Linked DNA regions of Adhaeribacter radiodurans. The protein of the gene in region 1 interacts with the protein of each later gene in a pairwise test. Links are inferred from orthologs where the notes say so. Each region holds a gene or a part of one and is shown in the gene's direction. Other genes may lie near its edges.

The links.
Region 2: the proteins of HUW48_RS26780 (region 1) and secA interact in binary tests that used the Escherichia coli proteins (3 or more experiments, as listed by UniProt). The link is inferred for Adhaeribacter radiodurans from one-to-one orthologs.

The regions. Positions count from the first base shown.
Region 1 is NZ_CP055153.1:2,742,148-2,757,553, forward strand. The notes cover bases 6,247-8,993. They hold HUW48_RS26780 (alkaline phosphatase), read left to right. Parts: upstream 6,247-7,003; coding sequence 7,004-7,984; downstream 7,985-8,993. Other genes in these bases: HUW48_RS26775 (phosphatidylinositol-specific phospholipase C/glycerophosphodiester phosphodiesterase family protein), read left to right, coding at 6,247-6,946; HUW48_RS11335 (hypothetical protein), read left to right, coding at 8,185-8,493. Outside these bases: HUW48_RS11295 (GntR family transcriptional regulator), read right to left, coding at 1-81; HUW48_RS11300 (DinB family protein), read right to left, coding at 321-860; HUW48_RS11305 (DUF1572 family protein), read right to left, coding at 977-1,552; HUW48_RS11315 (helix-turn-helix domain-containing protein), read right to left, coding at 2,145-3,017; HUW48_RS11320 (carbohydrate kinase family protein), read right to left, coding at 3,052-3,933; HUW48_RS11325 (sugar porter family MFS transporter), read right to left, coding at 4,317-5,651; more of HUW48_RS26775, read left to right, coding at 6,149-6,246; HUW48_RS11340 (AraC family transcriptional regulator), read left to right, coding at 9,060-9,917; HUW48_RS11345 (ArnT family glycosyltransferase), read right to left, coding at 10,025-11,671; HUW48_RS11350 (lipid-A-disaccharide synthase N-terminal domain-containing protein), read right to left, coding at 11,720-12,418; HUW48_RS11355 (glycosyltransferase), read right to left, coding at 12,411-13,178; HUW48_RS11360 (NAD-dependent epimerase/dehydratase family protein), read right to left, coding at 13,238-14,290; HUW48_RS11365 (dihydrofolate reductase family protein), read left to right, coding at 14,637-15,158.
Region 2 is NZ_CP055153.1:5,101,307-5,117,842, reverse strand. The notes cover bases 1-3,877. They hold secA (preprotein translocase subunit SecA), read left to right. Parts: upstream 1-308; coding sequence 309-3,677; downstream 3,678-3,877. Other genes in these bases: deoC (deoxyribose-phosphate aldolase), read left to right, coding at 3,667-3,877. Also shown: more of deoC, read left to right, coding at 3,878-4,356; HUW48_RS20335 (sporulation protein), read left to right, coding at 4,337-4,855; HUW48_RS20330 (M20 metallopeptidase family protein), read left to right, coding at 4,934-6,127; HUW48_RS20325 (DUF2490 domain-containing protein), read left to right, coding at 6,182-7,012; HUW48_RS20320 (Hsp20/alpha crystallin family protein), read left to right, coding at 7,216-7,659; HUW48_RS20315 (Do family serine endopeptidase), read left to right, coding at 7,854-9,368; amaB (L-piperidine-6-carboxylate dehydrogenase), read left to right, coding at 9,703-11,274; HUW48_RS20305 (SDR family NAD(P)-dependent oxidoreductase), read left to right, coding at 11,504-12,277; HUW48_RS20300 (hypothetical protein), read left to right, coding at 12,512-13,195; HUW48_RS20295 (DinB family protein), read left to right, coding at 13,374-13,919; HUW48_RS20290 (MFS transporter), read left to right, coding at 14,137-15,336; HUW48_RS20285 (DHCW motif cupin fold protein), read left to right, coding at 15,397-15,726; HUW48_RS20280 (hypothetical protein), read left to right, coding at 15,830-15,985; HUW48_RS20275 (gliding motility protein GldB-related protein), read left to right, coding at 15,919-16,521. UniProt on the Escherichia coli protein: Required for protein export, interacts with the SecYEG preprotein conducting channel.

The DNA.
Region 1 (15,406 bases):
AATATCGGAGATAACAGCGTTTACCACCTGAATATATTTCGGAACCGTAGAATGTTCTACGATGCGATCAAGAAGTTCCATAAAGTAGAATTGCTAGAAATTGTTTAAATTAACCATTAAGTATCCTCTAATTTAAGTTTTTATTTAGATGATTCATACTGGAAATCCGTATTTCTACTACTTTTTAGAATAATTTCAACAATCTATTCCTTTCATTTGAATAATTTTCAAGTAAAAAGACGAAACAATAAATATTTAAATCCCGTAAAAGCATGCTCTTTTCTTAATTGGAAAGTCTTACTTATAAATTTGTTTAAAGCTTAAGATGAGGAATTCGGATAAGTAGATGGTAGCGTTTTAAGCAACTCTGTAATTCGGGCTAAATGATGATCGTCGTGGTCGGCTACAAATAAAAATAAATCCAGGGTTCGCATGGGAGTTTTGAGCCTCGGGTGCAATGCTGCTTTAAAAATTGTTCCTTCGTCCAGGTTTTCCAGCAGTTTTAATGTTTGTTCTCTTATTTTCCGGAAGTCATTTAGTAAATCTACCAAGGGTTTAGCATCGTGGTTGGCCAGAGTGGTTTTGGTATTTTGCAAATCGGTTGGTCTTAGTTCGGTTGCGCCTTGCTTTATATCTTCTAAGCGGCCTTGCCAGAGTGGTTCCAAATCCGTTAAATGCCCTACGTTTTCTTTTATTGTCCAGGTATTATTTACTTTTTTAGATAATATATTCTCCGGAATAGCTTTTAATTTTTCTTCCAGCCGGATTGGGGTGCCGGCGAGCCGTTCCATAATGGCCGGGAAAATATTCTGGTTTATGTTATACTGAAAGTCTCTTTCAAACCATTTTACTTGTTCCATACTAATATATTTTCTGCCTTAATTATAATCGAAAACGCCAATATTAATTATTACAAACCAATTGCGTGAGATAGTATTTTAATGGATGAATTAAGTTTTGTGTTTTTAAACTACACTTAATTGTTACTTTCCGGCTTATTCAGATATTCATCGGTGAAGTGTTCTTTATGTTGGGGTTTAGAAAATTTTTCGGCATTGTATTGTTTGGAATTTCCTTTTGGAATAGAAAGCGAATGCCATTGGTCGGCGGCCATTTTACCTATAAAAACTATTTGCCCCACATGATAAGGATAATGCGCCAACTGCCGGTTGATAGCTTCCTTTACGGTATGCCCCTGGTTGCGAATGTAAATTGTTTTTTGCAGGTCGGCTTCGGAGAGCGCATATAAACTAGTTAAAAATACTTTCCAACCTTCCTGCCACTTTTGTAGCATTTCTTCTTTGGTGGTAATATCGTTTTTAAATTCTGCATCGCGGTTACGCCACTCTTTTTCGCCGTCGGTCGTCAAAAAATTCGTCCAACGGCTCAACATGTTACCCCATAAATGTTTTACAATAGTGGCTATACTATTACTTTCGGCATTGTATTGCCAGAAAAGTTTTTCCTCGGCCAGTTGATCAAAGGTTTTCTCGCCCAGCATTTTGTAGTACTCAAACTGCTTGATTACACTTTCTAAATAATCGGATTTCATTGCTTTATCTTTTATAGTAAAACACCAAAGCTGCTTTTTCTAATAACTGCTGCTCTAACATAAAGCCGACCCTAGCCGGGTTAGCGTTACCATCCAAATTAAGTTTTCCGTTTTAAGTGCAAAGCCAGTAATACTATATTTATACTGCCCGCTTCCTTCGGGTGCGCACGGGCCGCCATACCCTTGTACTCTAAAATCAGTTAGGCTTTGAATGGATTTAGAGGGAGCTAGTTTAAGAGTAATAGTACCCGCACCGGTTTTAAGCTCCTTAATAGTAGCCGGAATATCAAAAATTAACCAATGTCACCAGCCACTACCGGTAGGAGCACTTTCATCAAAAATAGTAACCGCAAAGCTTTTTGTACCTGCCGGACCATTTACCCAGGATAGATGGGGCGATAAATTTTCGCTGGTGCAGCCCAGGCCATTTAATACTTGTTTAGGAGAAGCTTGTCCGCCCAAGTCATTGCTTTTAAGCGTAAAATTTTGGGCAAATACCAGGTTTATAGAAAAAAAGTAAATAATAAGTAAGAAGATTCTTTTCATAGCTTATTGTTTTTAGCAAAGATGCTAGGAAAAGGAATTCAAGTTATTACGCTATTGGCTCAACTACTTTATCTTTTAGCTCAATTCTATTCTGAAATTTTTTCGGAGAAACGCCCACATACTTTTTAAATTCATTGCTGAAAGACGATAAACTTTCGTAGCCTAATTCAAGGTAGATTTTAGAGGGCGCCTTTTTATGTTGCAGTAATTGCCGGGCCTTCTGCATCCGGTTTTCGGTTAAATACTTTTTAGGACTCGTTTGAAAAGCAACCGCAAAGTGTCTTTTAAAAGTGGCCGCACTCATGTTACACAAAAAAGCCAGTTCTTCAATAGTTAATTTACTATTACCATGAAGCGCCATTACTTTTCTGATAATGCTTTCCGGGGAAGAACTGGAAGTTGAACTCAAAAATGAAAAAAATTCCCGGGGATTATGATTATGCAAATACAAAAGAAGTTCTTCAAGCTTTAATCCCTTCATTTCTTCTAAACCATTATTTTGCAGCAAAAGAAGAGAGTTCTGAAAGTTGTTTAAAAAGTTATCTTTAGGGATGACGGGGTAAGCTTCTTCTTGGGAATGTATATTTTTAAGAGTTTTTTGGTACTTCAGGCAAAAGTCCGTTACAAACTTCTCGCTGAAAAAAAGTAAAATGCTTTCAAACTTCTGATTAGCAATTAAACTCTCCGTCATCAGCACGCTTCCCGCTTCCAGCAGAAGAATTTCCTGGTTGTTAATTTTTACTTTTTTGTTTTGAGAAAGCACTTCTTTTGTGCCCTGCAACATAAAACAAATTAAGAATTGATTGTAGACAACTTTGTTTTTTACCGAAGATTTATTGGCGGAGTAGAAATGGATATGCGTTTCAGATTTTTTACTGCCGGTTAAATAATCAGGAACTACGTATATTTCATTATTCATGGCAAGCTAATGTAATTCATTCTCTTCAATTAAACTAAGTTTGAGTGAAGGTTTCGCCTACTTGAGTCGGGTCGTATTCGGGAGTAGCACCGGGGCGGGTTGCTACAAATGCCCCAATTAAACAAGCTTTTTGCAAACAAACAGAAGTTGGCTGCTGCTGCAAATAATTACTTAAATAAGTAGCCAGAAAAGCATCGCCGCTGCCAATGGTATCTTCAACTTCTACAAGATAACCGGCTTGTTCAAAATAACCTTCTGCGGTAAGGGCAGCGGCACCATTTTCTCCACGGGTAACAATTAACTGTTTTAAGTTAAAGAATTTTTTTAAAAACTCCATGTTTGTTTTTTCCTCTGAATGAGCGCCCAGCCAACCAACAATTTCCCGCAATTCCAAGTGGTTCATTTTGGCTATATCGGCAAATTGGAGTAATTGCTGCACTCTTTGCTGGGTGTAATGCGGCGGACGCAGGTTCACATCAAAAACCTTTAGTTTAGCCAGCGGTAAATACTTCAGCAAAGTTTCCTGGGTGGTAACACTGCGAGCCGCCAGACTGCCGTAAATAAATACATCACTATGTTTTACTAATTCTGCTACTTCATCGTCGTACTGAATGTAATCCCAGGCAACCGGCTCCACAATTTTGTATGACACCTCATTTTTGTTGGTGATGTTAGCTTTTACTACCCCGGTTAAATGCGTTTGACCCGTTTGAATATACGTAACATCCATCTTTTTAGCTTTGAGGTAAGCCACTAATTCTTTTCCCAGGTCATCGTTACCTACCCGGCTAATCATAACAGGATCATAACCATTGTATTTTAAGTGAATGGCCACGTTCATGGGTGCTCCGCCGGGCATTTTGCCGGTAGGCAGCATATCCCATAAAGTTTCCCCAAAGCAGATAATTTTTTCCATCCGGCTGGGTTTTAAGTAATACGTTTTAGGTTGTACGTTTAAATTTTATTTTACTATAAGTTCCGGAAAATAAATTATGCTGAGGACTAAGATATCAGGTAATTGTAACTTTAAGAGAAATAGAGTTTAGAATATTATTTTCTCTTCTTATAAATTTATTGATCCTTTTAATAAGCGAATCAAGTTACTGCCATTCAGCTTCTTTCTAATAACCGAAAATTGGAAAACGTAAACAATCCTAATTCTTTTAAGCTTAGATCTGAGCTTTTCCGTAGGGCTTTATGCTGCTGTTTACTCTATACTCTACCTAAATTAAATGGCAAAAGGAGGCAAATTGCTTTCTCATATGTAAAACCTACTACCTACAACTTACCACCTACAACTTAATGAAGAACCATAGTATGTTCGATTTGCTCCAGCGAGGTGCCTTTGGTTTCGGGCATCAGGCGCCACACAAACAGCAATTGCAGCACCATCATGCCGGTAAAAATCAGGAAAGTATTTCCACCCCCTATAGTTTCGGTGATATATGGGAATGAAAAAGCTATAATAGCCGCCATAAACCAATGGGTAAAGCTGCCTAATGCCTGCCCTGATGCCCGCACCTGATTAGGGAAAATTTCGGAAATAAATACCCAGATTACGGCCCCCTGCGAAAAAGCAAAAAAAGCAATATACACAAATAAGTATATGGGTACGGCAATGCCGCTAAATTCCTGAAAATAAAAGGCTTTAGCCACTAACCCTAAAGTAGCAATTAAACCAAAGGAGCCGATGAGCATAAGCGTGCGACGGCCAAAACGATCAATAAAATTTACGGCCAGCAAAGTAAACAAGAAGTTAACTAGCCCAATACCTGCCGAAGAAAGTAAAGCGGAACTTTTACCTAAACCTACCATTTCAAATATGCGGGGCGCATAATAAATAATAGCGTTGATCCCCGACATTTGATTAAAAAAAGCAAACAGCACCGCCAGCATTATGGGCGTTGAATATTTACTTGAAAATAAAGAAGTTTTTACCTCCTTACCTTGTACATCCTGCGCCGAAGTCTGGATATCGGCTATCATCTGGCGAACATCAGCCTCCGGATTAGCAATTCTCAATGTTTTCTCCGCTTCCGAAATGCGGCCCCGTTTTATAATTAACCAACGCGGACTTTCCGGAACAAACAAAACGGTAACCATAAAAATAAACGAAGGCACCGCTTGTACTCCCAGCATCCAGCGCCAGTCTTGTGCTCCTGCTCCGGCAAATAAATAATTAGATAAATAAGAAACCAGAATCCCAAATACCACATTAAACTGAAACATAGCTACCAGCTTTCCGCGCGATTTAGCGGGCGCAATTTCGGAAATATACAAGGGTGCCGTTACCGAAGAAACTCCTACCCCAATACCGCCTAAAAACCGGAAGATTAAGAAAACTGTCCAGGTAGGTGCCAGCGCCGTTCCCAGCGAGGATATTAAATACAAAACGGCAATCCCAATTAAAGTAGATTTTCGACCAAACCGGTCGGAAGGAAAACCACCAAATAAAGCTCCTAATACGGTTCCGATTAAAGCAATAGCTACCGTAAACCCGTGTTCAAAAGTAGATAAATGCCATAGTCGTTGAATAGATTTTTCGGCTCCCGAAATAACTGCTGTATCAAAACCAAAAAGAAAGCCGCCTAAGGCTACAACTATCGACCAAAAAAATACTTTTGTGTTTGCCATATTTACTTTTTAAAACGAGTGGGCATACCATCTTCTAATGAGGATATTACTTAAATTAAGTTTAATGAAAGAAATTATTATTTAAACTATCCATTTCTTAAAAGGAACAATATACTCTGCGGAGGACAGTATAAGACAAGAAAAATAAATCTTTTTAGATTATTTAAACCAATCCTTTCACAAAGCTTACCTTTAAAATATAGTAAACCCGAACCTAAAGAACTACGAACTAAATAGATAGTAAGCAAGAATAATCCATTTAAATACGGTACGTAATTAGGACTTGTTAATACTTGAAAAGAATAGTGTTAATTATTACAAAAGAATAGAAAACCCTCCCGTATTCACTTATATAAAGGCTGAATGATACAAAATCAAAATAATTTACTTAAAATTAATCAGGTACAAATTAATACAAACTCAATCTTTTGCTTATTTGCAAATGGGTATTGTGGCAGTTAATAAGTACGGCTGCCAGGTTTTAAATTTCTTTATCTATGAAGCAATTCGTCTTATTTTTCGTGTTATTTTTTCTTTTACAAACAACAAAGGCGCAGACTCCATATACCTCGGCCCAGGTGCACGCGCATAACGATTACGTGCAGCCCATTCCTTTTTACAATGCCTATACACGTCAGGTAGGTTCTATTGAGGCCGATGTATTTTTAAATAAGGAGGAGCTTTACGTGGCCCACGAAGCCCAGGAAATTTCATCGGATCGGACCTTGGATGCTTTGTATTTAAAGCCTTTACAAGTTCAAATCAGAAAGAATAAGGGCACCGCCTATCCCGATAAAAAAGCAATCTTGCAAATTTTCATTGATCTAAAAACCGATGGTACCACTACCCTGCCGGCCTTAGTGCGCAAACTAAACCATTACCCGGAAATAATTAACAACGCTACCATCCAAATAGTAATTAGCGGGGAGCGTCCGAATCCTGCTACTTGGGGTAATTTCCCCGATTATATAAATTTCGATGGAATACCAGATGTAAAATATACTGCCGAACAGTTAAAACGCATAAAACTATTTAGTGCTAGTTTTAAAAATTATAGTCTTTGGAACGGCAAAGGTCGCCTACTAGCAACTGATGAAGCTAAAATACGCGAAGCCATAAATAGTGCTCACCAGCAAAATAAAAAATGGCGCTTTTGGGCCACCCCCGATAACGTAAATACCTGGAAAAAATTAATGCAGCTGGGGGTAAATTACATTGGCACCGATGATGTAACCGGGCTTACTACTTTTTTGAAAAATTTTCCTACTAACTATTACCAATCAAAGGTTAAATAATAAGTTTATTCGCCTAAATACCAAAATAACGACGAGCAGAAAAAGGTTAAAAACGTAATTTTACTAATTGGCGATGGCATGGGATTAGCGCAAATGTACGCGGGGTATACGGCGTTGGTCGGGCAATTAAATATTTTTAATTTCCGGAACATTGGCCTTTCCAAAACAGCTTCGGCGGATAGCTACATTACCGATTCAGCAGCGGGCGCTACAGCTATGGCCACAGGGCAGAAAACCAAAAACCGCTACGTTGGTGTCGATTCCACCGGGAGGCGGCTAACTCCCATTCCGGATTTGATAAATGCGTTAAAAATGAAAACGGCTATTATTTCGGCTGGTGATATTACCGATGCAACCCCGGCCAGTTTTTACGCGCACCAATCCGAAAGAAGTTTAAGTGAAGCCATTGCTGCTGATTTTCTGAACAGTCCGGTGGATATTTTAATTGGCAGCAATAGTTCCGCATTTATTGAACGCCAGGATTCGCATAATTTATTTACGCTTTTGCAGCAAAAAGGCTATCAAACTTCCACTAGATTAGCTACCTTTTCTAAACCGTTGGCTGGTAAAATGGTGGTGCTGGATACTACGGCAATGCTATCAGAAGCTAAAGGAAGAGCCGAATTTTTAAAGAAAGCTTTACAATTATCCCTTCAGAATTTAGGTAAGAACAAAGCCGGATTCTTTATTATGGCCGAAGGAGCTCAGATTGATCACGGTGGCCACGAAAATAATTTACCGTATGTAGTACAAGAAATGCTGGATTTTGATCAGGTGGTAGGAGAAGCTATGCGGTTTGCGGACGAAAATGGTGAAACTTTAGTAATTGTTACCGCCGATCACGAAACCGGAGGTTTATCGCTGTTGGAAGGTAGTGTAAATCAAGGGTACGTAGCCAGTAATTTCAGCACCAAAGGTCATTCGGCTATTCCGGTTCCCGTGTTTGCCTATGGGCCGCACTCTTTAGATTTTAGAGGAGTTTATGAAAATACAGCTCTGTTTGATAAAATAATGCAGATTATCAAAAAGTACCATTAAGTACGAGGGTTAAAAATCAACAGAAACCAATAGAAGGCTCAAAATCAACAGCTTCCCGAACTATTTTATTTGAAAAAGAATACAGTAAGCAAAATAGCTTCTTTAGTAGTTTTATTTTAAGAGTAATTTTCATTTTTATCTTTTAAATTTCCTATTCATTTAGCGAGAGATTGTTTATATTGAGTAAAAAATCGATTTGTATGGATAAGGGAGCTGAAATAGAGAGAATAAAATTTCAAATTAATTTTTTGCGCTACAGCCGGGGGAATATTTTAGTTCTCCGTAGCTTAATAGAAGACGCACTTGAGTTACTAGATCCTTTAGAAGAAGACTTACAAGGGAATAGCCATTTTACCACGCTTTCGCGCATCGCTGATAAATTTTTATCGGAAGCGGCTATTAAACATGAAGCCTTATTGCAGGATAATTTTGAATATGCCCAGCAACAATCGCTGCACGACATTGATAATTTGCTTTCTTATTTGAAAGAACGGGACCTTACTCTCTAATTTAGGACCTTAAACCCTTGTTTGATTTACTTAAAATTACTTTTTCTAAAAAAAACACCACTGTTCTCTTCCTCTAAGCCCCATCCATACAAAGCTTTCTAATTTATCTTTACTTAACAAATTCAAATTCCTCCATTTACTAAAATAAAGTAGTACTATTTACAATTTGGTTTAAGTTGGTACCGAATAGTTAAGTAGATAAGATTGGCTATTGACAAAAATCTGATGCTTTTAGAGATAATATATTTATCAATTTTATTAAGGTTGATAAATAGAGTAGAGACCTTTTAGCCTTTATATAAATAGTAAAAATTTCCGCCAAAGGTGGTGTCTTCACCACCTAATGTGAGCTTGCAAGAGACTAATTGTTTCTGAAATAATTCATTAATGGATAAACTTCTTAAATATGCATCAGCTTTCTAGTTTGTATAAATTTATAGTATGTAACTGCACAAAATTACTTTACTATTCTTGGTAGCTTATACTAAACAAGTTTTTGTAAAAAGCTCCTAATTTTTACAGTAAATTATGGTAAAAATTCACTATTAAAACTGTAGCTTTAGCATATGAAGCGGTATATTCAATACGAACCATTTAACATTTATTTATTTACAGCCAGTGAATGGCAGCACCCGGTTCACAAACACAGCTATTTTGAAATAATATTTATCCGCAGCGGTCAGGGAAAGCATTTTATTAACGGTAATACTTTTACTTATTCGGCTGGCGATGTATTTTTATTAGGTCCGGAAGATTACCATTATTTTGAGATTGAAGAAAAAACCACCTTTTGCTACCTCCGCTTCACGGAAGCTTTTGTAAAAGATGCAACATTACCGCAATCCACAGTTTGGATGCGCACTATAAAATCCCTCCTCAACGCTCCGTACCAATCCTGCGGGTCAATAGTGAGCAACGCGAAAGAAAAGGGATTACTCGAACATTTACTTACTGTATTACTCCACGAGTACGAGCAACGTACCGAAAGTTCGTACGAGTTAATTATGAACGGCATTATGAAAGCTATCTTAGGAATACTGGCGCGCAACGTGGTTCATGAAAAAGGAGTCGAAGTAAAAGATCCGAAAAGTAGCCAGCTTATTGAAGAGATATTATCTTATATCAGCCAGCATATTCAAAAGCCGGAACAATTGCGCATGGATCAATTAGTCGAACAATTTAACTATTCGCCTACTTATTTAAGTGTATTTTTTAAAAGGCAAACCGGTGAATCGTTGCAGCAATATATTTTAAAGTATAAACTGCAAATGATACGCAACCGCCTGCAATTCAGCGACCGCAGTATTGCCCAAATTACCTATGAATATGGATTTACCGATGGCAGCCATTTAAATAAGCTGTTTAAAAAATACTATGGCCTTACCCCCGGAGAGTTTCGAAATAAACTTTTTGAAAAGGTGTAGATGGAGTAAATAGTTGTTAATAATTAGTCCTCGTTATATAACCAATAGCACACTTCTATTTATGGCATTCTAAAATATACTATTAACTTAATTTGTTGAAGTACTTTCTATTTCGATATTAAGTATAAATGATACACTCTTTCCGGATGGCGACGGTCGTATTGGTATTGGGCTAATTTCTCCAGGCTTAAATTAGCTTCTGGTAACATAGCTGTTGAAAGTGAATCGCGCGAAAAGAGAGCTATGGGTAAACTAGCAGGGAGTTCTAATTTTTGGTTTACCACTGTTATGGTATCTACCTTTTTCCCTAATTCCCAAATATGTTCCGGCGATATATTGTGAAGCGCATAAAAAGGTAATGCATCTAAATTTCTCTGCTCTCTTACTTTATCTAAACCTACGTAGTTTTTAACCGGATAAAACATATTCTGGTAATTGGGCAAAAGGGTAAACAAGCTTAAAATATGTACTCCTACGGTTCCCCCCAGAAACAAGCCAAAATTCTTCTTTTTTAAAGCCAGTAAAAAGCAAATTCCTAATCCTATAAAAAATATGCTACTTACAGCAAAGGCACTTAAAGAAACAATATTCTTTGAAAAAGCAAACCAGTACAATAAAACCGGCACTCCCAAGGAAATAATAGTAAATAACAGACTATTAAAAGTATAAATAAACCGATCGGATTTGGCCGTAGTTTTTTGTTGAAATGCTTCCAGCAGAAAACGAATATAATGCGCCGTTATTAAAGCCAGCGGTATTAGTAATGGCAATAAATATCTTTCTTTTTTTTCGGGAATTAGGGATAGCAAAAACAAACAAATAAATACCCAACTACTCAAAAAACGATAATTTCCGAAAGGGGCAATGCGCCGTCGGGCGTACGGAATAATAAGAGCGGCTACGGCAAATACAGCCCAAACACCGGCCTGCCATGGAAAGCTAAGATAAAACCAAAAAGGTTTTACGTGCCGGTTTACCCAAGCGGTACTCTCATTGGATATATTGGTGGCGAGCTTAGCGGGTTCATGTAAATAAATGTACAAGGGCCAGGCTAAACTAAGTACCAGGCAAATGAATAAAGCCAGCAAAATACCAAACCAATGCTTTTTAAAGCCAGCCCTGCCGTAACCATACCAATAACTAAGCAGAAAAGGAAGTAATAAAGCAAAAAATGAAACGGGGCCTTTACTCAAAAAAGAACAACCCAGCAAAATCCCGGCACCCACAAAATAACCGTAAGCCTTTCCGTTGGTTTGCAATCCTTTTACCAATAACCAAATTGCTCCAATCATAAAGGAATGACAATAAATATCCCAGGTACCTTGCCGCCCAATGTTAAAGAACGAAAAAGAAGTAGCTAATACCAGGGCTGCCAAAAAAGGCGTAAGGCGGTCGGAAGTAAGTTGCCGGCAAAGTAGAAAAAGAAAATAAACGGCTAAACTAGCAATTAAGGCAGCCGGAAACCGCAAGGTTACTAAATCATACAAATCTCCGGAAATTAATACCGAAATAGCCGTTAACCACGTAGGTAATGGAGGTTTTGCTAAACGCGCTTCTCCGTTTAAAGTAGGAATAAGCCAATTTCCGTTTTGGGTCATTTCGCGCACCGTTGTAAAATTGCGGGCCTCCATTAACGACGGCTCTATGGCTTGTAAATTCTGAAAAAAGGTAGCGTATAAAATAACAAAGAGAAGGAGTACCTGAACGGAAGTTCTCTGGATTAAAGTTGTGGCTTGATGTAGCGTTTGCGGCATTTAAGAACGAGTAAATTGGCTGCCTGATGTTAAATAGATATTGGGAAGTTAAGGAATAGCTTTTCTAGCAGATGCAGTTGGTTCTGCTTCGCTTTTTTGCTGTTGGATAACTTTAGAACTGGATTTTTCCCGGGTACCAATAATAAAATTACGGATGTACACTACCACGCCAAATATCTGTCCGATAAATAGAACCGGATCTAACCGGATAACTGCATATGACATAATCATTAAACTCCCAACCAAACTAATTAACCAAAAGCCGTTTGGAATAACAGATTGTTGCAGCCGTTCGGAAAAATACCATTGATACACAAAGCGCAGGGTAAATACTACCTGGCCCAAGCCGCCCCAGGCAATTAAAGCCCCCGATATTTTATTATGTTCCAGTAAGTGATTCCAGGTATAATTATCGTATAAAAATAACCAGGCGAACGTAAAAAAAGGAAAAAGTATAGCGAGCCACCTAATAACAAATGGCACTTCGGACCAAAGATTTTTCAGTTTTAAATTGCGTAAATAAATAAAATAAGAAATTACCTGCCCTCCTATTACCACTACGTCCTCCCGCAAGGCTCCGTAAATCATTAGCAAAATGGATGCAATAATACTGGTGGTCCAGAAAGAAGCAGGAGACAAAACTTTACCGGCTTTTTCAGATTGAATCCACTGCAGTAAAAGCCGGGCCGAAAATAATAATTGGGCTAATAATCCAATGCCATAAATAAAATAATCGGTTTTAGTCATGGTGAGGATGCAGCATTTCTTTCTGGAATTGATCGGCTATTTGGTACCGGATATAACGCTTGCGCATCCACCGGAAAGCAAAAGTATCTTGCAAAGGTCCCCACAACCGATTAAATAAATGGTATTTAGAATAACCCGCTAGTCGCTCGAAATGCTGCACCGGTATTTGCTTTACTTTGCCCCCTTGTAACTGAAACAAAGCGGGTAAAAAACGATGCATGCCGGTAAAAAAAGGAACCCGCTTTGCGTATGCCGCATCCATAATTTTCAACGGACATCCTGTATCAGCAATTCCATCCTGAATCATCCGACGCCGGAAATTATTAGCAATTTTAGAAGATATTTTCTTTACGAAGGTGTCTTTCCGCTTTTGCCGTATACCATTTACCATTTGATACTCGGGTAGGTAAGGGAAAAAAAGCAGAAAATCTAAAGGTGAAGTTTGTAAATCAGAGTCGATGTAGCCAATGTAAGTACTTGTAGAATAGTCAATTCCAGCTTTAAAAGCGGTGCTAAGTCCATAATTCTTATCCAGCGAAATATAATTGTAGCCGGTTTTACTAGCACAAATTTGTTTAATCCTAGCCAAACTCTCATCCCGGGAACCATCGTTCACAAAAAGTACTTGCGTAGGCATCGGTGATTTTTCCAGGAAAGCATCCATGGCTTCACTGAAGGGCTGCAGGCATTCTTCTTCGTTAAATACCGGAACAATTATAGTTAAAGAGGATTCAGCCCGAAGACTGGAGGCTAGGTTCATAACAGTACTTTCGTAAGCTAATAGCAATTGTTTATTCCCGTAAAGGTAATCAATATTACTTAACTCACTGTCAGAAATTGCTTTTGATAATAACTGGTATACCACTTAATAAAGTGAGTTAAACCGGTTTCTAAAGAAGTAAGTGGCCTGAAATCCGTAGCGTCTATTAAATCCTGAACATCGGCGAAAGTAGCAGGTACATCGCCGGGCGGCATTGGTTGTAAATCCAGAATGGCTTTTTTTTGCAGTAATCGCTCCAGAATAGTTACCAGTTCCATTAAATGCTCCGGCTGGCTGTTTCCAATATTAAACAATTTGTACGGAACCACCCGGCCTTCTTCGGCCTTCGGCGGCAAATCTACTAGGCGAATAATACTTTGAATAACATCATCTACGTAAGTGAAATCCCGGAGCATGTTCCCGTGGTTATAAATTTTAATGGGCGTTTGCTCCTGAATAGCTTTAGCAAATGAAAAATAAGCCATATCGGGCCGCCCCCAAGGACCGTAAACCGTAAAAAAACGCATCCCGGTAATGGGTAGTTGGTACAAGTGGGCGTAGCTATGCGCCATTACTTCATTGGCTTTTTTAGTAGCAGCATAAAACGAAACCGGCGTGTCTGTTCGGTCCTGAACAGAAAAAGGTATTTTTTGATTATTGCCGTACACCGAACTGGAAGAGGCAAATAGTAAATGTTTGATTTTAAAGTGACGGCAACATTCGAGTATATTAGCAAAACCTACTAAATTGCTCGCCACGTACGATTTCGGATCTTTTAAACTATGCCGTACCCCCGCCTGGGCAGCCAAATGAATTACTACATCAAAATCTTGTTCCTGAAAGAGCGTGGTTAAAGCAGGTTCATCGGTTAAATCCAGCTTAATAAAAGAAATATTTGCTTTACCCTGACTTACCGTTAAAGTATTATATTTAATCAAGTCCAGATCAAAGCCTTGCAAATGTAAACGTCCGGCTTTTAATTGCGGATCGTAATAATCATTAACGGAATCTAAACCAACAATGGTAACCGGCAATTCGGAGAGCGCAAGCAGAAGATGATGACCGATAAATCCGGCACTTCCGGTAATTAAAATACGCTTCAGTTTATTCATTTTTAAGGCGTAACAGCTTAAGTGGGAGTACTAGTTGTAGTTAATTGAAGTAAAGAAGATTCTTTTCACAACAAAGAATAAGCAAATTTTACGAATAGCTCCCAAATCAAATAAATCGCGAAAACAGATTAACTGCTTACCCGGGCTAAATTTTAAAATAAAAGATTTATTTAGTTGACTTTTAAACAAATTTTAAAGCTAAAAGTTACCCGACTCAATATAAGGATTTTTAAACTTATTGAGGCAAATATCCCGAACCCTCTAGTAATTTAATTATAATTATCGCTGATTATTAATTGATTATAAAATAGCCTAACCCATAGAAACAATTTAAATAAGAGCGCACATGAGAAAACTGAAATTGTATATTGCTGCTAGCCTGGATGGAAAAATTGCCCGCAAAGATGATTCTATTGATTGGTTACCAGACCCTAATGCCGGTGAAGATTACGGTTACGAAGCCTTCTTAGCCGAAATAGATACCTTGGTAATGGGTTACAAAACCTACGAAATCTGTTTGAAATTAGGCGAGTGGCCTTATGAAGGAAAAAAAACCTACGTTTTTACCCGTGATTTAACTAAACCTCATATTCCGCAGGTAGAATTAATTAATCAAAACCCAGTAGATTTTACAAAAGATTTACTCCAGCAGTCCGGTAAAGATATATGGTTAGTAGGTGGCGGTGAAATTAATACCTTGTTGCACGATGCAGGTTTAATAGATTCGTACATCATTGCTTTTATTCCGCTCATTTTAGGAGAAGGAATTGAATTATTGCCTCAGGTGCAGCAGCAGCAAAATCTAAAATTAACAAAACACCAGGTGTATGATAACGGTGTGGTTTTGCTTTATTTAGAAAAACCTTAGCTTTCGAGAATTCGAATGAAAGAGAACAAGTATCAAGATTTTAGATGATAAACTTCTGATGTAATAATTGATTTATTAACAATACCCTATCTCTATAATCGCAACCTCCAAAATAATAAATTAACTTGTCTGGTTACTTAATTGAATTTACTTTTTACTGGTTCCTCTTTTCCTCTGGTTAGATCCTTTTCGGAGGACTGTAAGCAAAGTAAAGCGTAGTAAAGCAAATACTATAAAGGACTACTTAT
Region 2 (16,536 bases), 2.4 Mb from region 1 along the record:
ACTTAGTGAAAAAAAACAAGATTTTCAAAAAATGAATGGCTTAGAAGCGATAAAGGCTGTTGTAATCGAGTAAAAGTAAATTTTATTCGATTTAAGAAGTAAAAAACTAATTCCTAATACAAAACCATCTATAATAATTTGAGTACCTAAATTATTTAGGCGAATTATTTGTTATTAACAAGCAAGGCTCTGTCGTATAGGTAGCAGGTAAGAGGCTAATCCGGATTGTTTTACCTCACTTTGTACCGATATTTCAGAAAAACCCTGTAATTTTGACCTACATCTATTTTAATTTTTAACGACAAGCGATGTTCGATTTTATTGGAAAAACAGTTGCCAAAATATTCGGCACCAAATCCGAACGTGATATTAAAGAAGTAACTCCCTACGTGGGACAAATCAACGAAGAATATGCCAGACTAGCTGCCATTACAGATGACGAACTTCGGCAAAGAACCCAGACCGTAAAATCCATCATTGATGAGCGGCTGAGTGAAATGGATGCAAAAATTTCTGCTTTATACCAACGGGTGGCAAATGAATCCGAACTGGACATTATGCAGAAAGAAAATATATTCTCTGAAATTGATTCTTTAGAAAAAGAGCGCAATAAACAACTGGAATTAGTATTAATGGAGGTGCTGCCGCAAGCATTTGCCATTGTTAAAGAAACGGCGCGCCGGTTTAAAGAAAATGGCCAGTTAGAAGTTACGGCCACCGAAATGGATCGGTCAATGGCTGCCCGCAAACCTAATGTGCGTGTAGAAGGAGATAAAGCCATTTGGGCTAATAAATGGATGGCTGCTGGTAGCGAAATTACCTGGGACATGCTTCACTACGATGTACAGTTAATTGGGGGGATAGTATTGCACCAAGGTAAAATTGCTGAAATGGGTACCGGTGAAGGTAAAACATTGGTAGCTACCTTGCCGGCCTTCCTGAATGCTTTAGCTAAACGCGGTGTACACGTTGTTACCGTAAACGACTACCTGGCTAAACGCGACTCCGAATGGATGGCCCCCTTGTTCGAGTTTCATGGTCTAACCATAGATTGCATTGACAAACACCAGCCTAATACCGATGACCGTCGCCGGGCTTACCAGGCGGATATTACCTATGGCACTAATAATGAATTTGGGTTTGATTACCTGCGCGATAACATGGCGCGTAATCCTGATGAATTAGTACAACGCAAACACCACTATGCCATGGTGGACGAAGTAGACTCTGTGTTAATTGATGATGCTCGTACGCCTTTGATTATTTCGGGACCGGTACCTCGTGGCGATGAACATGAATTTTATGATCTGAAACCACGGATTGCCATGCTGGTTGAAGCACAAAAGAAAGTGGTAGGTAATTTCCTGGTAGAATCTAAGCGTTTACTTAAAGAGGGGAACGAAAAAGAAGGTGGTTTATCTTTGTTCCGGGCCTACCGGGGTTTACCAAAAAATAAACCATTAATTAAATTCTTAGGCGAAACGGGTATTCGGGCGGCTTTGCAAAAAACCGAAAACTTTTTCTTGCAGGATAATGCCCGCCAAATGCCGCAAGCCGATGAGCCGCTTTACTTTACCATCGACGAAAAAAATAACAACATTGAGTTAACCGAAAAAGGGCTTGATATGATTACCGGCCAGGGAGAAGATCCTAACTTCTTTATTATGCCGGATATTGGTACCGAGTTAGCCTCAATTGAAAACGATAAGACTATTTCGGATGAGGAGCGTTTGCACCGCAAAGAAAAGTTAATGAATGATTTCGCTGAGAAATCGCAGCGGGTTCATACCATTAACCAATTACTAAAAGCTTATACCTTATTCGAAAAAGACGTAGAATACATTGTTACGGAAGATCGGAAAGTAAAAATTGTAGATGAGCAAACCGGCCGGGTAATGGAAGGCCGTCGTTATTCCGATGGTTTACACCAGGCAATTGAAGCTAAAGAAAACGTGCGGGTAGAAGATGCGACCCAAACCTACGCTACGGTTACTTTACAAAATTACTTCCGGATGTACCACAAACTGTGTGGTATGACCGGTACTGCTGAAACCGAAGCCGGTGAATTCTGGGAAATTTATAAACTGGATGTAGTTACTATTCCTACTAACAGACAGGTGGTGCGCGAAGACCGCCACGATAAAGTTTATAAAACTGTACGCGAAAAATTTAATGCAGTAGCCGAAGAGATTCAGGAGTTAACTTCTGCGGGCCGCCCGGTACTGGTAGGTACTACCTCTGTAGAAATTTCCGAATTAGTAAGTCGAATGCTGCAAATCCGGAAAATTCCGCACCAGGTACTGAACGCGAAACTACACCAGAAAGAAGCAGAAATTGTAGCGGAAGCAGGTAAGCCTAGCACCGTAACTATTGCTACCAACATGGCAGGTCGTGGTACTGACATTAAATTAACTCCAGAATCAAAGCATGCTGGTGGTTTGGCTATTATTGGTACCGAGCGTCACGAATCCCGGCGGGTAGACCGTCAGTTGCGCGGTCGTTCTGGCCGGCAAGGTGACCCAGGTTCTTCTCAATTTTTTGTGAGCTTGGATGATAGTTTAATGCGTTTATTCGGTTCAGAAAGAATTGCTAAACTCATGGACCGGTTAGGCTTAGAAGAAGGAGAAGTTATTCAGCACTCTATGATTTCTAACTCTATTGAAAGAGCGCAGAAAAAAGTAGAAGAAAATAACTTTGGTATCCGGAAGCGTTTGCTGGAGTACGACGACGTAATGAACGCGCAGCGCGAAGTAGTATACCGTCGTCGTCGTAATGCACTTTATGGCGAGCGTTTGGAACTGGATATCTGGAACATGATCTATGATCTGAGCGAAGATATGGTACAGAACCACAAGGGCAGTGGCGATTTTGATGATTTTAGCTTAAATATTATTCGGGTATTTGGCTTTGATACAACTATTATTGCCAGTGAATTAGCAAGCCAATCAGCTACCGATTTAACGGAGCGGTTGTACAACGAAGCGCTTAACTTCTACTTAGATAAGAATAAAGCCATCGCAGAACATTCCTTCCCGATTATTACGGATATTTACCAGAACCGGTCTATGATTGAAACCATTGCGGTTCCATTTACCGATGGACGTAAGCAAATTACGGCAATGGCAAATCTGGAGAAGGCTTACCAAACGCATTCCCGGGAGTTGATTAAAGAAATGGAGAAAGCCATTACTTTAGCTACCATCGACCAGGCCTGGACCCAGCATTTACGCGAAATGGACGATTTGAAGCAGTCGGTGCAGAATGCCGTTTACGAGCAGAAAGACCCGTTGTTAATTTATAAGTTTGAATCGTTTGAGTTATTTAAGCGGATGATTGGTAAGGTAAACGAAGAAACTGTTTCTTTCCTGTTTAAAGCCGATATTCCGGTACAGAGACCCGAAGAAGTACAAGAAGCCCGGCAACCCCGGCAACCCAAAGCTCCGGCTTTAAAAATTCAAAAAGAAGAAGTTCATTCTGTTCTGGAAGGCCCGGCTACCGAAGAAGCTGCCGAAGCTCAGGCGGTTGTAAAAGCTGTACCCGCCAGGTCGCACAAAGTTGCCGGCCGTAACGATAAAGTTAGTGTACAGTATAATGATGGCCGGATTGTACGCGATGTTAAGTACAAAAGCGTAGAACAGGATGTGCTCAACCACCGTTGTGTAATCATTGAAGACTAATTCTCACATATCAGATTTTAATATTGCCAGCTACATTGATCATACGCTTCTTCGGCCCGATGCCGATGAGCGTATGATTAAGCAGTTGTGTGCCGAAGCTACTACGTATCAGTTTGCCGCAGTTTGTGTGCCACCCTGCTATGTAAAAATAGCTGCTAACACGTTGGTCGATAGTCAGGTTAATATTGCTACGGTTATAGGTTTTCCGTTGGGCTATCAAACCGCGGAGGTAAAGTTTTTTGAAGCGCATAAAGCTTTAAGTGCGGGTGCTTCCGAAATTGATATGGTGCTTAATTTAGCTGCTTTTAAATCTGACCGCTTGGCCGATGTAGAAAACGAAGTAGGTGAATTAGCTACTCTTTGTCATTTACGCGGCGGATTATTAAAGGTAATTATTGAAACTGCTTTACTAACGGAAGAGGAAATTATTCAAGCGTGTTACTTGTGTGCCCAGGCCGAGGCAGATTTTGTAAAAACTTCTACCGGATTTGCCAGTCGTGGTGCTACTGTGGCAGATGTGGAGTTAATGCGGCAATACTTACCAGAAAAAGTGCGTATTAAAGCTTCAGGAGGTATCCGGGACATTGCCTTTGCTAAAGAACTAATTCAGGCTGGTGCCGATCGCATTGGTACCTCGGCGGGAGTGCAATTAATGAAATATGAAAAAAATCAAAATTAACGGACTGGTTTTATGTTTTTTGGTTCTTATTTCCTGTGCACGTACTCCTGGTACAGTATCTAAATCAGTGACAACAGCGGCAGCAGAAGATCTAAGTGCTTTCCGACCAAAGTTTCCAGCTCCACCCACTGAAACATCAAACGAAACGAAGCCGGTTTCGGAGCCAGTTGTTAGTGTTACTCCTACGCATCATGTAAATAACCGGGTGCTAGCTTTAATCGATACAGTAGCTAATGCCAATAAGGCGATTAAGTACGCGCAGGGATATCGAATTTTAGCTTATACCGGAACCGAAAGAAAAACGGCCATGGAAATGCGACGGGCTATTATTGATCGGATACCGGAAGAACGTGATTACCTGCAATACCGTCAGCCTACGTTCCGGCTTAAAATTGGCGATTACCTGAACCGAATCGAAGCACAACAAGTGCTTTCCCGCATAAAAGATATTTCGCCCAATGCTCTGATTATTTCTGACCAAATTAATGTTAACCGGTAAGTGGTATTTACTATTTATAAATTGCTATTTCTCATTGGTTACTTATAACTTTCAACTTTTAACTTAAAACTATAATAAATGTCTGAACTGAAAGATACCGTAAAAAAGTTGGCTCGTGAATTTGCCCCGGATATAATAAAAATTCGTCAGCATTTACACGCTAATCCTGAGCTTTCTTTCCAGGAATACCAAACAGCCGCATTGGTAACGGAACAATTAAAATCTTTTGGTTTAGAACCTGTTACACTTGCCAAAACGGGTGTAACGGCATTGATAAAAGGAAAGAATCCAGATAAAAAAATAGTAGCTCTACGCGGCGACATGGATGCTTTACCCATTACGGAACAAAATGAGGTGCCGTATAAATCAAAAAACGAAGGAGTAATGCATGCTTGCGGGCATGATGTGCATACTTCATCGTTGTTAGGAACGGCTCGAATTTTAAGTGGGCTGCGCGACCAGTTTGAAGGTACAGTAAAACTTATTTTTCAACCCGGCGAAGAGTTAATTCCGGGGGGTGCCTCTATCATGATAAAAGAAGGAGTGCTGCAAAATCCTGCTCCAACGGCTATTTTTGGTCAGCATGTGTTTCCGCAGTTACCAGCCGGTAAAGTGGGCGTACGGTCCGGAATGTATATGGCCAGTGCCGATGAGTTGTATATTACCGTTACAGGAAAAGGGGGCCATGGGGCAATGCCCGAAATGAATATAGATCCGGTTTTAATTACGGCACATATGATTGTGGCGCTGCAACAAATTGTTAGTAGAGCAGCTAGCCCTAAAACGCCTACTGTTCTTTCTTTTGGTAAAGTAACAGCCAATGGCGCTACCAACATTATACCAAACGAAGTAAAAATAGAAGGAACCTTCCGGACCATGGATGAAAAATGGCGGGCAGAGGCGCACGTGAAAATGAAAAAAATGGCGGAACAATTAGCCGAGGCTATGGGTGGTTCCTGTGATTTCGAGATACGGCGCGGTTACCCTTATCTGGAAAATTCACCTCAGTTAACGGAGAAAATGCGAGTAGCAGCAGAAAATTACTTAGGCAAAGAAAATGTGGTAGATTTGGATTTATGGATGGCCGCCGAAGATTTTGCTTATTATACCCAACAATTGGATGCTTGTTTTTACCGCTTGGGCACCCGCAACGAGGAAATGGGTATTACCTCATCTGTGCATACACCTACTTTTAATATCGACGAAACTGCATTGGAAACTGGTATTGGTTTAATGGCCTGGTTAGCTTTAAGCGAATTACAAAATAGTTAAAGCAAACCGTTTAGCGAAATTGTCGTTCTCTTTTAAGTAACTAAATAGAGAGTAATGTGGTTGGATGTTACAATGCTAAAACGGGTAAGTACTGGCTATTATTTACTGTTTTTTCTGATGGTGAGTTTACCAGCCGCCAATGCTCAGCACAAACAACATGTGGCAACAGAGATATGGCCAGAATTGCAAGCTGAATATGTTTTTAAATCTACCAGTTTTTTCTATTTCCGGCACCAATACCGCTATACTACCAACTCCGACTATAAAGGATTAAATTCTTTTGTACTAAACAATCAGCTTAAGCGCATTCAGTTTCGGTTAGGTTATGAACAAGCATTAACCAATACCTGGGGCTTAGGTGGTTCTCAAATGTTTAGTTTTGAACCTGGCCGGAAGCTTTATTTTACGGATGTATACCTGCGGCATTTAAGTTTTTTGCCTGGCTTGCAAGTAATAAAGCGAGTTATGGTGGATTACCTGCTATATACAAATGCGGCATCCATAGGACGGTTGCGTCCACGTGTGGATCTGGATAAACCTATCAAAATTAGAAATTTTACCCTGCGATTACGCGCCGGTTACGAAGTGTTTTTATACACCGATTTTAAAACAGGTAAACCTTATTCGGCCAGAGTAATTGACCGTACGCGTTTGCGGGGCGAAGTTGTTTTACAGCCCAATCCACATCTCACATTTACACCATTTTTTACGAAGCAAACCGATTATACCAGGCTGCCCAACAAAGAAAGTAATCAATCAACTACTGTTACTTTTGGTGAAAACCGGAATAGTATTACTCCTATATGGGGCGTGGAGTTTCGGTACACTTTCTACCAAGGCAAAAAGCCTTTCCCAAGAGTAATAGCTCCCGTGCAACAAGATTAAATAGCTCGTAGGTTTTTAGGATACTTATTCATAACATTTTAGTAAATTTAAAAGACTTATTGTCATATATGGAATGTTTTTGCTTATGATTTAGTGTCATAAAGTCTGTTTTTGCTCGTTTTTAGCCCTTGGTACAAAATTTACTATAAAGGATATATCAACAGCAAAATAAAACTTTAAACATAAAATAGGAGATTAAAGCGATGACCATCACAAAGTATAACGGTTATTTAACTGATAAAATGCCGCAAACTTTTAGTACCATGTTAGATCGTTTTTTTAACGAAACCGTAAACAACCGTCGCCAATTGGCCGATTTTACGCCGCATGTAGATGCCTTTGAAACCGAAACCCAATACGAATTTAATGTGTCTTTACCTGGTTTAAGTAAAGAAGACATTACCATAGATTTTCAGGAAGGTAAATTAACTATTGCCGGCGAACGTAAGTTTAATAAAGAAGAAGAAAGCCAAAATAAAAAATATCATTTGCTCGAAACCCAATACGGATCTTTCAGCAGAACCTTCTTCTTACCCGATAATGTAAATCCAGCCCAAATAGATGCCCATTTTGAGAACGGTATCTTGCATGTTACCGTACCAAAAGATGAGCAGAAAGTGAAAAAACACCAGATTCAGATTAAATAATTAATTTGAATCTCAAATAAAAAAGGCGCACTTTATCAGCGCCTTTTTTATTTGAGATTGTTATTGATTTAATTGATCTCTTTTAGAAAATTACGTACAAAATAAACTACAATAAGCCTACTACTTGCGCGTTGTAAGTTTAATTATTAAGATTGAATTCAAATAGAAAATAAAATATAGTTAATACTAAAGTGATGAAACCAAGACAGTTTATGTTTGGCCTGGTTCTTTCGGCTGTTATGGGCGGAAGCATGGCAATTGGTGGTTACAAGCTACTGGAAGATGATGAGCCCGTGGTGCAAGCACCTCAGGAGCAACCTGCTCGAAATTTTCGGTACTCGAGCTTAATGCGCGATAGCGAAGTAAAAGTACCAGAAGGTTTAAATTTTGTAACTGCCGCTGAAGCAGTAACTCCAGCAGTAGTACACGTAATGACAGAATATGGGGCGGAACTAGCTCAAAATTCACGTCGAAAAGAAATTGATCCATTTTTTCGGGATTTCTTTGGTGATAGTTTCGAGGATTACCACCGTCGGCAGGGACCTTCTATGGGCTCTGGTTCAGGGGTAATTATTGCTTCTAACGGTTACATTATTACGAATAACCACGTAATTGATAAAGCCGATAAAATTAAAGTAGTATTAGACGACAAACGCGAATTATCGGCAACTTTAGTAGGGGCTGACCCAAGTACCGATTTAGCTTTACTAAAAGTGAATGCCGATAAATTACCAACTGTGCGTTATGGTAACTCCGATAATGTTCGGGTAGGCGAGTGGGTTTTGGCGGTAGGGAATCCGCTTAATCTTAACTCAACTGTTACGGCCGGTATTATCAGTGCCAAAGGCCGTAATGTAGGTATTGTGCAAAACGTAGATGCCAGTGGTAATAACTTAGGCGTAGAATCTTTTATTCAGACGGATGCGGCTGTTAACCCAGGTAACAGTGGGGGAGCATTGGTTAATTTAAACGGTGATTTAATAGGTATTAATACCGCTATTGCCACTCAAACAGGTTCTTTTGCCGGTTATTCTTTTGCCGTTCCTTCTTCCATAGTAAGTAAAGTAATTGATGATTTACTAAAATTTGGCGAAGTACAGCGGGCTTTCTTGGGCATTTCTATGCGGGAAGTAGATGCTAAATTAGCCGAAGATAAAAAAATTAAAACGTTGAATGGTATTTACATTAACGACTTCTCCGATAACAGTGCCGCTAAAGAAGCTGGTTTAGAGAAAGGTGATGTTATTACTCAAATTAACGGAGTAAACGTAAATACCAGCGCGGCGGTACAGGAGCAAGTGGCTCGTTACCGCCCAGGCGATAAAGTTAAAGTAACTTACCTGCGCGACAATGACACCAAAAATACCACTGTTACTTTGCGTAACCGGATGGGTGATACTAATTTGGTAAAACGCGAGTTGGCCAAAGCAGTAAGTTATGGCGGCGCTAAATTTGAGCCTTTATCTAAAGCTGAGATGACGAAGTTAGGCTTAGATGGCGGTGCTAAAATTACTAACGTAAAATCCAGCGAGTTTAAGAGTACCGGTATGGTAGATGGCTTTATCATTACTCGAATTGATAAAAGCAAAGTAGAAAAACCACAAGATGTAGAGCGTTTATTAAAAGGTGCCGAAGATGAATCGGGAGTACTCGTTGAAGGTACTTATCCGGATGGTCGCCGGGCTTTCTACCCAATTGGCCGCAGATAATCAGAATTTAGATAATAACAAAAGCCGTTGCTACTCAGCAGCGGCTTTTTTATTTTTAGCAAATTCCTTCTTTAAAAGCAGTTACAATAATACTACCCGTATTTACAACTTGTTAAGTAAAAAGATACAAGTATCAAGCTATGAGATGGTAGAATTTTGCGAAAGCATGTAGTTGATTATCAATAGTCTATTACCCAATTCTCACATCCGATCTAGTAAATTGGTGTCGGCCAGTTACTTTATAAAAAAAACTAGAAAATATCTGATTTGAAATAAGTTGTCCGGAAACAATCTGGGAAAAACGTATAACTTATAATGTAAAACCTACTACTTTATGAAACAAGCCATTGATGGTAGTCCGCAGCAACTAATTTTAGAAGAAATTAAAACTGCTTTGGGAATTAAGGATAACAACCCAGCTTATAGTACTGGTTTAGCCTGGGGTGGTGCGGCTAATAAAAACTCCAAAACGATTTTCTCTCCCGTAGATGGGCAGCCAATTGCTTCGGTAAACCTGGCTACTCCTGATGATTATGAAACAATAATAAAAGCAGCGCAGCAGGCCTTTGAGCAATGGCGACAGGTACCCGCGCCTAAGCGTGGTGATGTTGTGCGGCAGTACGGTAATAAACTGCGCCAGTACAAAGAACCATTGGGCAAATTGGTATCGTATGAAATGGGCAAGATTTACCAGGAAGGACTAGGCGAAGTACAGGAAATGATCGATATCTGCGATTTTGCGGTGGGACTATCGCGCCAGTTACACGGTTTTACCATGCACTCCGAACGGCCGGGCCATCGCATGTACGAGCAATATCATTCTTTAGGCATTGTAGGAATAATCTCGGCTTTTAACTTTCCGGTAGCCGTTTGGAGTTGGAATGCCATGCTGGCCGCCGTGTGTGGAGATGTTTGTGTATGGAAACCCTCGGAGAAAACCCCGTTAACGGCTATTGCTTGCCAGCATATTTTAAAAGAAGTTTTAGTAGAAAACAATCTGCCCGAAGGAGTTTTTAATTTAATAATTGGTGATGCGGAGATAGGAGCTTTAATGGCAGCGGATGAGCGCTTGCCTTTAATATCTGCTACCGGTTCTACTCGAATGGGTAAAAAAGTAGGTGCCGCCGTAGGTGCCCGTTTAGGTCGCGCTTTGTTAGAATTAGGGGGCAATAATGCTATTATTTTAACCGAACACGCCAACTTGGATATAGCTCTGCGAGCAGTAGTTTTTGGAGCAGTAGGTACTTGCGGTCAGCGGTGCACTTCCACGCGGCGGTTAATAATTCACGATTCGATTTACGAAGAAGTAAAAGAACGATTACTGAAAATTTACCCCAATTTACCCATCGGCAATCCTTTAAGCGATTCTATTTTAGTAGGCCCATTGATTGACAAAGATGCCGTTGAAGGTTTTCAGAAGGCAATGAAAGCGGTGCAGCAGGAGGGAGGTACTTTATTAACGGGTGGTGAAATTTTAACCGGACAAGAATTTGAAACAGGTACTTACGTAAAGCCAGCCTTAATTGAAGCCGAAAACACGTTTAAAACCGTGCAGGAAGAAACTTTCGCTCCTATTTTATATTTAATTAAATATTCCGGTGCGGTAGAAAATGCCATTTCTATTCAAAACAACGTTCGGCAGGGTTTATCTTCTGCTATTTTTTCAACAAATCTGGAACAGACCGAAGCGTTTTTAGCAGCTTGGGGCTCTGATTGTGGCATTGCTAACGTAAACATTGGAACATCTGGTGCCGAGATTGGCGGGGCCTTTGGTGGTGAGAAAGATACGGGTGGAGGTAGGGAATCAGGTTCAGATGCCTGGAAAGTGTACATGCGTCGGCAAACCAACACCATTAATTTTAGTCAGGAATTACCGTTGGCTCAAGGTATTAAGTTTGATCTTTAAGCTTATTAAGCACTTGGGCGAGAATAAGTTTAGTTTTAGTAAATAGAAAGTCCTTCAAAATTATTTATTCTGTTTACTTTTTTATCCGTTGGATATATTTCCGGTAGTTCGCTACAAAGAGAATTTACTAAATCTTTTACTTAATATTGGAATTCTATCGTTTAGAAAGCACAGGTAAACACAGGGTGAAACTTTTTGTTTAAATACAGTACCAACCACCAATAATAATATGAAAACGGCTTTAATTACCGGAGCATCGGGCGGCATAGGCTACGAACTCGCAAAAGAATTTGCCCGGCACCAACATAATTTAGTATTGGTAGCCCGGAGCGAAGCAAGGTTAAACCAGATTGCTAAAGAATTACAAACAACTTACGGCATTCAGGCTATCGCACTCGCGCAAGATTTAAGCGATCCCCAGGCGGTTCCAACCATATTTACTGAGCTGCAATCCAGAAATATCATCATCGACTATTTGGTAAATAACGCTGGTTTTGGTGATTTCGGATTTTTTGTTGAAACGGATTGGGCTAAGGAAGAACGAATGATTAACCTGAACATCACTTGTCTTACCCATCTTACTAAAGTTTTTGCCCGCGAGATGGTAAAGCGCCGTTCTGGTCGTATTCTAAACGTTGCTTCAACGGCTTCTTTTCAGCCAGGGCCTTTAATGGCTGTGTATTTTGCTACCAAAGCGTATGTATTGTCTTTTTCGGAAGCAATTGCCAATGAGTTACAGGGAACCGGGGTAACCGTTACCGCTTTATGTCCTGGTCCTACAGAATCCGGATTCCTGCAAGCTGCCGCTCTGGAAGGTTCAAAATTATTTAAAGGTAAAAAATTGCCGAGTTCCGCCGAAGTGGCGGCTTATGGGTACAAAGCTCTAATGTCGGGTAAAACAGTGGCTATTCACGGTTTCCGAAATTGGTTAACTGCCAACTCTGCCCGTTTTGCTCCCCGTAAATTAGTAACGGCCATTGTTCGCAAAATGACGGAAAGATAGGCCGCTTAGTTTAGAAAAAACCAAACGCAGTTACAAGCGGTATAAATAGCAAATAGCTGGTAAAATAATGTTTTATCAGGTTCTTACTTTTACTAAAGCCTACGATCAGTTAAATATATTCAATAAATAAACTGTCGTTTAAAGCCAAGTTCATCGGACAATCCAGAAAAAACCCGTCAAAAATTTAATATTTTTTGACGGGTTTTCTCCAACCTTATTAAACTAATAAAATTGATGAGACAAATTAGCAATGTAAAAATTGTTTATTCTTTACTCTTCTGGCTAAGCTTACATGCTTGTTCGGGTAAGCAAGAAAATACAGCCGGTACTACTCATCAAAAATCAGAACAGAATAGCCCTATAAACCCCTCTGAAAATGCGAAACCAATTGTTGCGGAAGTAAAAACCAGCCAATTAATTGTGCCTGGGAAAAGCATTGGACTTACTAAACTACAGGAAAAAGCCGAGCAAGTTACCGCCAGCCTGGGTAAACCTGATTTTAGTGATGGGGCTATGGGAAAGGCTTTAGCTACCTGGCTATCGAAACCGGCCGCCGATGCTACCGATACAACCCGCCACCGAACTACTATTTATTTTACTACGAATATGGGGGCTCCCGACGAAGCCAGTCGGGTAAATCAAATTCGCGTTACTTCCCCTTATTTTCGAACTGTTGATTCTGTTCAGGTTGGTTCAGACTGGTCATTTATTCAGAAAAAATATCACGGAACAATAAAAGCTGCCGCTTATAAAGTAACAGGCACGTCTAAAAAAGTAACAATTTACGATGCGGTAGCGGATGGTATTACTTTTGAAATTGATGAACAAGGGCGTTGCGTAGCCATTACTATTCACCAACCTCAGCAAGATATTCGGAATACGTATTTGCCTTTGTTCCCGGATATGGAAAGATTTTGACAAAGCTTTTAGTAATTTTATCTTGTTTAGGTTACCTAAAATCCACAATTTTGGAATAACTATTATGGTTAAAATTAAAATTTTTAGAAGTTTGATTTATGTACCAGTAATCAGAGATTTTCAGTACTTTAGTTCTATTAATAAATACTACCGCTCCTAACCTTTAACCCTTACCTACATGAAAAAAACTACTCTTCTTTTAACCATTTTGTTTTTAGTAGCCTTACTTGCTACGAGCAAAGTTTCCTTGGCAGCTAATCCGCCAGCCAAAAGCCAAATGCTTTTAGATTGGCAACGAGCAAAAACTTATACCAAAGAATATTTAGATGCTATGCCCGAAGCCGGATCAAGTTTTAAACCTACCCCGGAAATGCGTAGTTTTGCGGAACAAATGCTCCACTTAGCTAATGCGAATTTTAACTTTGCTGCCGGCGCTTCTGGTACTGCCAATCCCTATCAAGGTAAAAACCTGGAAAAATTAGATGATTATAAAACCAAAGCGGCACTTAGCAAAGTAGTACTGGAAAGTTATGATTTTGTAATTAACGCCTTAAATAGTACTACCGATGCGCAAATGGCCAGCAACGTAAAGTTATTTAACATGGACGTAAACCGCGGTTTAGCTTTTGAGAAAGCTTTTGAACACCAAACGCACCACCGTGGTCAGACAACGGTTTACCTGCGCCTGAAAGGGGTAACACCTCCCGGCGAAAAGTTATTTTAAAATTTAAGAAACTATAGATTTGTTATTTACCCGCTGAATTTACCGGCGGGTTTTTTTATTTACTTTGTAACACCAACTCTTTTAGAAAAGTAAAAACAACATTTCTCTTACTATTAAACTCTAATAATTGTAAACCATTTTATCCTATAGCAGTAACATCTTAGCGCAAGTTGTTTCTTATACTCTTCGGTTTTTTTGTTACTTATTACTGATTCTCATGATTAAAAATACGGCTGCCGTGGCAGCGCCCGCTTTAACCCGGCTAAACCTTTGGGTAATGGCAATTGCTACCGGGTTAGTAGTAGCTAATTTATACTATAACCAACCCTTACTCGACGAAATTGCCCGAACTTTCGGGATTACGGAAGCCCACGCCGGCAGTATTTCCATGCTTACCCAGATAGGGTATGCTGTCGGTATGTTTTTTATTATTCCTTTAGGCGATATGCTGAAGCGGAAAAAGTTGATCATGTTCAACTTTGGGATGATTATAGCTTCCCTGCTTTTAGCAGCCTTTTCTCCGAACAGTACTTTTTTAATGTTTGCCAGCTTTTTAATTGGAGCTACTTCGGTAACTCCTCAGTTATTAATACCCATGGCTGCTCACCTGGCTCGTCCCGAAGAGCGTGGCCGAACAGTTGGTTTTGTAATGAGCGGCTTATTAATTGGAATTCTATTATCGCGTACTATTAGTGGTTTTGTAGGGGCGCATTTGGGCTGGCGGGCCATGTTTATTATTGCCGGTTTGGTAATGGTGTTGCTTTGGATTTTACTTTCTTTTTTGTTGCCAGAAGTGTATCCGGAATATAAAGGCAATTACAAGAGTTTAATGCAATCCCTTGTATCGCTCATCCGTGACGAGCCCATGTTGCGCATGGCTGCCGTACGTGGGGCTTTGTGTTTTGCCAGTTTTGCCGCCTTCTGGACTACTTTGGTTTTCTTGCTACGGGAACCGCCCTTTAATGCGGGCAGCGATGTGGCCGGTGCCTTTGGTTTAGTGGGCGCTTTCGGGGCTTTAGGCGCTTCGTTCATGGGCCGTATTAGTGATAAAGGCAATTCGCAGCAAGTAACTACTTACAGCATTGGTTTAATTATTTTGTCTTACCTGATCTTTGGCGTTTCCGGTAGTAGTTACCTTGGATTAATTGCCGGGGTAATATTGCTGGACTTAGGCGTGCAAGCCACTCATATATCTAATCAAACGCTTATTTTTTCGTTGCGGCCCGAAGCCCGAAACCGGCTGAATACCGTTTATATGGTAACTTATTTTTTAGGCGGTGCTTCCGGTACTTTTCTGGCAAGTCAGCTTTGGTATCGTTGGCAATGGCAAGGGGTTGTCGCCATAGGAATTATTTTATCCATACTGGCTTTGCTGGTGCATCTGCGTTTTACTAAATCACAGCCAATTATGGAATAAAAGTACATCTGCCCACACCGGTATTTTTGACGAGTTAGATAGAAACGTTAATTTAAGCCTATGAAAATAGAAAATATACCTTTTCAGCACATTAACTGGGACGATATAGAAATAACCGAAATACCTGGTTTAGGTGGTAGCGCCTTGAGCAAAATCTGGAGTATGGGCAATGCCCGGGTGCAATTGGTTCAATACCTCGCCGATTACCAATCAAACCATTGGTGCCACCGGGGGCATGTTGTGCTTGTATTAGCGGGGTCGCTGCAAATTACTTTAGAAGATGACCGTACCATTACTATTCAGGCCGGAGATTCTTTTGCGGTAGCGGATAATATAGATGCGCATAAAATTGCTTCGGTAAATGGAGCTACTGTTTTTATTGTAGATTAGTAAATGCACAAATATTTTAAGTTAGCCATTTCTTTAACGGTAAGCACCAGCATTATTTGGGCGAACAAGTATTGAATGAATTGCTGGTTTTTAGTAGGTTAGAATGGCAGATGAATACATGAAGTTGCTTTTATCTACTCTAATTAATTCGGGCATGCTTCGGAAAATTATTCTTCTTAGTATTTATCTGTTATTCTTATTCCCAGCCTTTGGGCAGCAAAAGAAATTTCCGAACGAACCCAGCCAAGCGCAAAATTAAAGGAATGGTACCCAACTGTTTCTTTCCCGCCTGTTTATTTTGTTATAGGTGCTTTTAATTCGGGCGGCACATCCAGTGCTAACGGACTTATAATTGGTGCCGAAAAGCAAGGAAATTTAAATGGCTTGCCCTCCTTAGTAGCCCACGAACTTATACATTTTCAGCAAACTTTCCCGCAGCGCGCAACTTCTTTGCTCGAACAATCTATTCTGGAAGGGAGTGCCGACTTTATGTCCGAACTGGTGTCAGGCCAAAGCCCAAACGTTGAAGCCCATAAATATGGCAATGCCCACCAAGACGAATTATGCCGGGAGTTTGTACAAGTGATGCATCAGTTTGAAGATACCGATTGGCTCTACAGTGTAAGCGGTAAAGATAAACGGCCGAATGATTTAGGTTATTGGATGGGTTACCAAATTACTAAAGCTTATTTCGATAAAACACCAAATAAAAAGCAAGCCGTAAAAGAGATATTAAACATTAAGGATTATACTAGTTTTCTGAATAAAAGCGGTTATCTTCAGAAATACTTATAATTTACTGCCTTAATA